One region of the Kribbella sp. NPDC058245 genome, then DNA from elsewhere that is predicted to be linked to it. Evidence: riboswitches for the same ligand, from Rfam matches in the RefSeq annotation. Region 1 holds a riboswitch; the other holds the start of a gene.

Evidence for each region. Region 1 has a riboswitch for cobalamin ahead of cobN (cobaltochelatase subunit CobN). Riboswitches for the same ligand answer to the same signal wherever they lie in the genome.
Region 2: another riboswitch for cobalamin. It lies ahead of ACFVWG_RS08790 (ABC transporter substrate-binding protein); the one in region 1 lies ahead of cobN (cobaltochelatase subunit CobN).

What each region holds. Positions count from the first base shown of each region.
Region 1 covers NZ_JBHVWY010000002.1:273,941-277,346, forward strand. The annotation lists gene cobN (cobaltochelatase subunit CobN) at 1-1,773, opposite strand, end outside; cobalamin riboswitch at 1,809-1,945, opposite strand; gene ACFVWG_RS04810 (DUF3500 domain-containing protein) at 2,066-3,019, opposite strand; gene ACFVWG_RS04815 (phosphoglycerate mutase family protein) at 3,010-3,406, opposite strand, start outside.
Region 2 covers NZ_JBHVWY010000003.1:482,202-485,607, forward strand. The annotation lists gene ACFVWG_RS08785 (FecCD family ABC transporter permease) at 1-209, opposite strand, end outside; gene ACFVWG_RS08790 (ABC transporter substrate-binding protein) at 206-1,228, opposite strand; cobalamin riboswitch at 1,253-1,448, opposite strand; gene ACFVWG_RS08795 (hypothetical protein) at 1,439-2,413, opposite strand; gene ACFVWG_RS08800 (MFS transporter) at 2,427-3,406, opposite strand, start outside.

The DNA of each region.
Region 1 (3,406 bases):
GGCCCGCGCCATCGGCGGCACCAGGTGGTCGACCACGACCGCGTGCGCCCGCCGCTTCGCCTGCGTCCCCTCACCGGGGTCGTTGACGATGAACGGGTAGACCATCGGCAGGTTCCCGAGCACGGCGTCCGGCGCGCAGTCGGCCGCCATCCCGATGCCCTTGCCAGGAAGCCATTCCAGCGTTCCGTGCTTGCCCAGGTGCACGACAGCGTGCGCCCCGAACCCGCCGTCGGCCGGCGCGTTCTCCAACCACCGGTACGCCGCCAGGTAGTGGTGCGACGGCGCCATATCGGGATCGTGGTAGATCGCGACCGGGTTCTCGCCGAAACCACGCGGCGGCTGAATCATCAGTACGACGTTCCCGAACCGCAGCGCGGCCAGCGCGATCGCAGTCTCGGGTCCAGAGGTGTCGACGTACAGGGATCCGGGCGCCTCGCCCCAGGCCTCGGTCATTGCCTCGCGCAACGTTTCCGGCACCTGGCCGAACCACTTCGCGTACGTGGACAGCGGCACCTTGGCGACAGCGTTCTCAAGCTGGTCGTCGGTCAGCCAGTCGACATCGTGACCGCCGGTTGCGATCAGCCGGTGGATCAGCCCGTCCGCACCATCAGCGCCCTGCAACTCGCTCAGGTCGAGGCCGCCGAGGTCGTACCCAGCCTCCTCGAGCTTGCCGAGCAGCTGGACCGCCGAGGCGGGGGTGTCGAGACCGACCGCGTTGCCGATCCGGGCGTGCTTGGTCGGGTACGACGAAAGCACGAGCGCGAGCCGCTTCTCGGCCACCGGGACGTGCCGCAGGCGAGCATGCGCGACCGCGATCCCGGCCAGCCGGGTGCACCGCTCCGGATCCGGCGCATACCGCGCCAGCCCGTCCGCGTCGTACGCCTTGAACGAGAACGGGATCGTGATGATCCGGCCGTCGAACTCAGGGATCGCCACCTGCGTGGCAGCGTCCAGCGGGCTGATCGCCGCGTCACTGGCGAGCCACTGTTCGCGGGTCGACGTCAGTGCGAGCCCCTGAATCAGCGGGATGTCGAGTGAGGCGAGCGCGCCCGCGTCCCAGGCGTCGTCCGCACCCCCGGCGCTGGCGTTCGCAGCCACCGATCCGCCGGCTGCGAGCAGCGTGGTGACCAGTACGTCGCATTTGCGCAGCAGCTCGAACAGACCTGCGTTCTCGTCGCTCGTCGGGTCCAGCCCGCGCAGTGTCCCGCAGTACACGGGCAGCGGTTGCGCACCGGCCTTGGTGACCTCGGCCGCGAGCACGTCGACGAATGCGGTGTTCCCCGCGATCTCATGCGCCCGGTAGTAGACGATCCCGACCACCGGCCGGTCGTCATCAGTGAAGGTCCCCCGCACCCCGTACGCCGGAAGCGCGGCAGGGGGGTCGAATTCGTCGCCGGTGAGCAGAATGGTGTCGCTCAGGAAGCCGGCCAGGTTCCGCAGGTTGTCCGCGCCACCCTCACGCAGGTACGCCAGCGCCTCGGTCACCGCACCCGCCGGCACAGTCGACAGCGACATCAGCTCCGCATCGGGTGCCGCCTCACCGCTCACAACCACAGCGGGCTTCCCAGACGCGAGTACGGCGTCCAGTCCGTCCTCCCAGGCGCGCTTACCGCCCAGGAGCCGCACCACCACGATCTGGGCGGCGTCCAGCAGCGGACCGAGCTCAGACAGCTCCAGGCGCGCCGGGTTCGCGACCTTCCAGCCGGTTCCCGCCTCCGCCGCAGCCAGTAGGTCAGTGTCGGCAGTAGACAACAGCAACAGGTTCGCGGGCACGCTGAACCGGTCCTTCCTGGGGGTATCCACGCCCCGGCCGGAGGTGCGACAGCAGCAGTTCCTGACTCCCCGCGGCGGTGTCTCTTGCCGGTGGGTCACAGTGGCGGGACCGTCCCGGACTCACACCGGGTTCCTGCCCAGCTGTCGCTGAACCTCTGAACCCTATCCGACCCCCTGCACAACGTCCGAAGCCCCGTAGTACCTCGTCGGCGTGTTTTCGGACGTTGCGAACGCCTGATCCACAGCGTCCGAAGGTTTGCAGTACGTGGTCAGCGTGTTTTCGGACGCTAGGTCAGCGGTGGGCGGCGTAGTGGGCGGCGAGGAGGTCTGTGCCCCAGTCGGAGCGGTGGGAGCGCCAGACGGCGTGGATGTGGTTGGCGTTGTCCTGGGTGTTGTCGTACTCGGCCAGGAAGGTGGGGGCGGCCAGGGAGTAGTAATGGCGGTGGCCGATGCCGGGGGTGGTTTCGCCGGCCCACGCGAAGGTGAGGTTCTCCATGCCCTGCTCGGTCAGGTCCTGCCAGGTCAGGAGGCCGATCGGGCCCGCCGCGCGACCGACGTACTGGCCGATCAGGAGGCTGAGGAGCTGACGCTGCTCGGCGGTCATGTCGCCGTACGCGAGTCCGCGGTGCAGGAGGGACGGGTCGGCGACCGGGTCGTGCCGGGTGAGGATGTCGTCGGGGGCGTCGGGTGAGACGACGGCGACAGCGCGCTGGCTGTCATCCAAAGCATCTAGGAGCTGGAAGCCCAGGTCGTGCTCCGCAGCCAGGAAGCGCCGGCCCGAGGGGGCGACGGCCGGGTTGGAGCCGATGAACGACGGTGTGAACGAGATCGCACCGTCGACCAGCGTCAGGTGGATCGCCAGGTGGTGACCGTTCAGCCGCCAGGCCCACGGCTCGAAGCCGGAGGGGTCACCCAGGATCCGCAGGAAGTAGCCCGGCGTGGCCAGCGAGTCCTGCCAGTCTGCGGTCGCAGGAACCGGATGCCCGCGCAGAATCACCTCAGCATCCAGTACGGCGAGTGAGTCGGCCAGTCCGCGTTCGCTGCAGCCAAGGGCGATCAGCCGCTGCGCCAACTGCTGCTGTTCCGGGCTGAGCGCGGACAGCGGCAGTCCGGGCCGGTGGCCGGGCAGGTAGGTCCAATCCTGGTGGTCCGGGGTGTCGAACGGCGCCTGGATCAGACTGCGCTGTGCCGGCCGCAGGCTCTCCAGCAGTTCGATGGCTGCCTGACGGGTCTGCTCTACAACCACGCGGCGCGCTCCTGTTCTTTCGGCTCGTAAGTCGTCGTCCACTGTTCGAACGGTCGGTCCAGCTTGTACCGGTAGTCCGGCTGCCGCAGCAGCACGCGTGTTTCGGCGTTGCCCGGGTTCCGCAGCGTCTCGAAGTACTTGACCGACCAGTGGAACCACCGCATGCAGAACAGCCGCATGGTCAGCCCGTGCGACACCAGCAGTACGTTGCGCGGCGCATCCGCCTGTTCGAAGTCACGGTGCATCGTTTCCAGGAAGCTCGATACCCGGTCGTACACGTCCGACCCCGACTCGCCATGGGTGAACCGGTAGAAGAAGTGCCCGTACGCGTCGCGCAGCTTCTCCTGCCGCTCGATGTCCTCGGTGTCCTGGAAGTTCGCCCAGTCC
Region 2 (3,406 bases), on a different contig from region 1:
CCAAGCGCCGCCCCGGCTAACAACCCAGCGGCAGTCCGCGGCACCCGCAGATACCGGATCACGCGATCGTTGTCGCTCCCGCTGAAGTTCGCCAGCGCCAGATAGACGTCATGCGCACCGAAATGCTGGTTCCCGATACTCAACGACAACAACACCGAACCCGCGAGGACGGCGACGCACAACAGCAGTCCGGCCGCACGCCACCTCATCGGAAGAGGTCAGGATGAATCGTCTTGGCGATGTCCTCGGTCGTGTATGCACCCCGAACCCCGGCCGAGTGGTTCGCGAACAGCCACGGTACGACGTGTTTGTCGCGGACCGCCTTGAGGTTCTGGAAGGCCGGGTTCGCGAGCATCTTGTCCACATCCGGCTTGGTCGACGCCGGAGTGAGCGAGGCATCGCAACACCCACTGATCAGGATGTAGTCCGGATTGCGCTTGATCAGCTCCTCGACGCCGATCTTCACGTTCCGCTTCGACGTCAGATCCGCGAACGCGTTCACGCCACCGGCCTGCTTGATCAGCACAGTCCCGAAGTCCGGACCGCCGGAGACGGTCAGCCCGCCGCCTTCCAGCCCGGGCCGCAGGATCGCGACGGTCGGCTTCGGCGCGTTCTTCACCTTGGCCTCAACTGCAGCGATCCGGTCGGACTGGTCGGCGATCACCGCCTCGGCGCGATCCTCGACCCCGAACAGCTTCCCGAGGCCGCGCAGATCGGCGTACACGTTGTCCATCGAGACGCTCGACGGATCGATCGCCTCGTCGCCCAGGCCGTCGGCGGTCGGGCAGAGCGGGCTGAAGATCCAGGTCTGGATCCCGAGTTCGGCCAGGCTCTTGCGACTGCCGAAGCTCTGATCACTGCCACCACCGGCGCTGAACACGTCGTTGAACCCGGACAGCACGAAGTCCGGGTTCGCCGCGAGCAACTCCTCGCGGCTGGGCAGGTTCTTGTAGTACTTCGCCTTGGCCTGAGCGGTCGCGTACTCCGGGAGCACCTCCGCGTCCAGGTACGCCGTACCGACCAGGCGATCGGAGATCCCCAGCGCATGCGCCATCTCGATGGCCGGTTGGTACGCCGCGAACACGCGCTTCGGTGGACCGCTCACGGTGACGTCGAGACCGCAGTTCTGCACGGTGATCGTCGAGCCGGGCGGGTTGACCGCAGTGGCCGTGCCGCAACCAGCGAGCAGGCCTAGCAGCAGGACAGGGACAACAGACTTACGCAGCACGGAACCGCTCCTCCAGCACCTCGTGGACGGATCACATGCCGTGGCCGGTCTCCTGGCTGACGGGATTCCGCCCACCGACCTGGTCTTCCCAGTGCAGGACCAGTGACCTCCCCCTCAGCAGGGAACGGCCGGTGAACTCCCGATCACAGTGGCGAGGGCCGCGCCGGCATCACACCGGCTTCCCGAACACCACGGCGCCGCCACAGTACCTCACCGGTACTGCGACACCATCGCAAGTGCGAACTGGGTCATGGTGTCCGGGTTGATCGCCCGCGCCGGCAGCGGGACGAAGTCGACCAGCTTGTCCTCGCCGATCCGGATCGTGGTCCGCCCGGTCGCGGTGTCGACGTACCCCTCGTCACCCAGCGGGAGCGCCTGGGCGGTCGGCGTCTTCCGGATCGCCGTCATCAACGCGACAGCCTTCGCCGTACGACGTACTGACGTCGAGAGCGCGCCGTTCGCGGCCACCCAACCGCAGACCAGGTCGCCGAGATCGGTCTGCCCGTCCCGGCGGTTCAGCACCGGCGCGCCGAGCACCTTCGCCGCGGCAGAGGAACCGCGATCACAGTCCGGCCGCGTGATCGACTCCTCCGGCGCAGGCAGTCCAGGCACCTGCCGAACCACCTCCTCCGCAAGCACGACGTACTTCGCCAGGGTCGCCTTCGGCCCGGAGACCTTGTACAGCCGACCGTCCAGCAGGAACACCACAAACGCGCTGGTCCCGAAGCCGGGGGCCTTCCCAAAGCTGCCCGCGCCGACCGTCACGGGCTTGGCCGGTTCGCCCTTGTTCGCCTTCTGCGCCGCCGCCAGCGTTGCCGCCGTCGCCGGCTGGACCGACACCCCGACGCGCAGGACCGGGCCGTTCGCTTCAGTGCTCAGGCCCAGCTGGCACACGTCGTACGTGGCCGGTACGCCGAAGTCGGCGGGCAGCGTCCTGGGCTCGATGTGCACGACCGGTACGCCGAGCGTCGCCTGCACGAGCGTCTGACTCATCCGCACACAGAGCGTCTCAGCAACCTTCGACGATGACGGAGTGCTCGACGGCGTCGCCGACGGAGTCTCGGTCGGCATCGTCGGAACCGACACCAGCGGCGGCACGCTAGGAGCCGTCTCCTGTCCGGGGCCGCTACAACCGCTGACGAGCACTGCGAGCGCGACGAGCGGCACAACCGGACGGATACGCATGGTGTGCCAAAGCCTACGCTTCGTCGGCCTCGGCCGCGGTCCGGAGATCGCGTTCGCGAATCGCGTGCTCGTCGGTACGAGCGTCGTACCGCCAGAAGTCGCGCAGGGCCGCGCCGGTGGCGGCAACCCCGGCCACGCACAGGATTCCGCCGCTGACGATCGAGGTCCGAACGCTGGTCAGGTCGGCGACCAGACCGGACCGGGCCTGCCCACCGAGCGGGCCGAGCATGTAGGAGAGCATCTCGATCCCGGCCAGCCGGCCGCGCATCTCATCCGGGATCGTCTGGTTCCAGATCACCGACCGGAACAGGCCGGAGACCATGTCCGCGGCGCCGGCGAACGCGAGGAAGACGACCGCGAACCACATGTTCGGCGCGAGCCCCGCAATCCCGATCGCGGCACCCCAGCAGGCGGCCGCCATCACGACGGCACGGCCGTGGTGATGCACCCGCCGGGTCCAGCCGCTGGTCAGCGTCGCGATCATCGCCCCGACCGCCTCCGCGCTGTAAAGGACACCGAGCAGTTTCGGTTCCTTCAGTACGTCGGTCGCGAACGCGGGGAACAGCACGATCGGCATCGCCATGAACATCCCGACCATGTCGACGACGTACGTCCCGAGCAGGTCCTTGCGGCGCGCGGCGTACACGATCCCTTCGCCGATGACCCGCAGGCTCGGTGGTTGGGAGTGCTCGCCGACCCGGTACGGCTTGAGTCCCAGGTACATGAGAGTCGCGATCGCGAGCCCGGCCAACTCGATCCCGAACGCCCAGCTGATCCCGGCCGTCCCGACCAGCACACCACCCAGCGCGGGACCGACGAGCTGACCGGCCTGCATGGTGAGTGCGTTCAGCGCCACCGCGGCCGGCAGCTCCGAGTGCTTCACCACGCGCGGGAACAGCGCGTCCCGGCTCGGCCGTTGCAGCGACGCCGCGATCGCGTTCAGTGCGCCACAGACGTAGATGATCCACACCTGCGGGTTCGACAGCAGGGCGT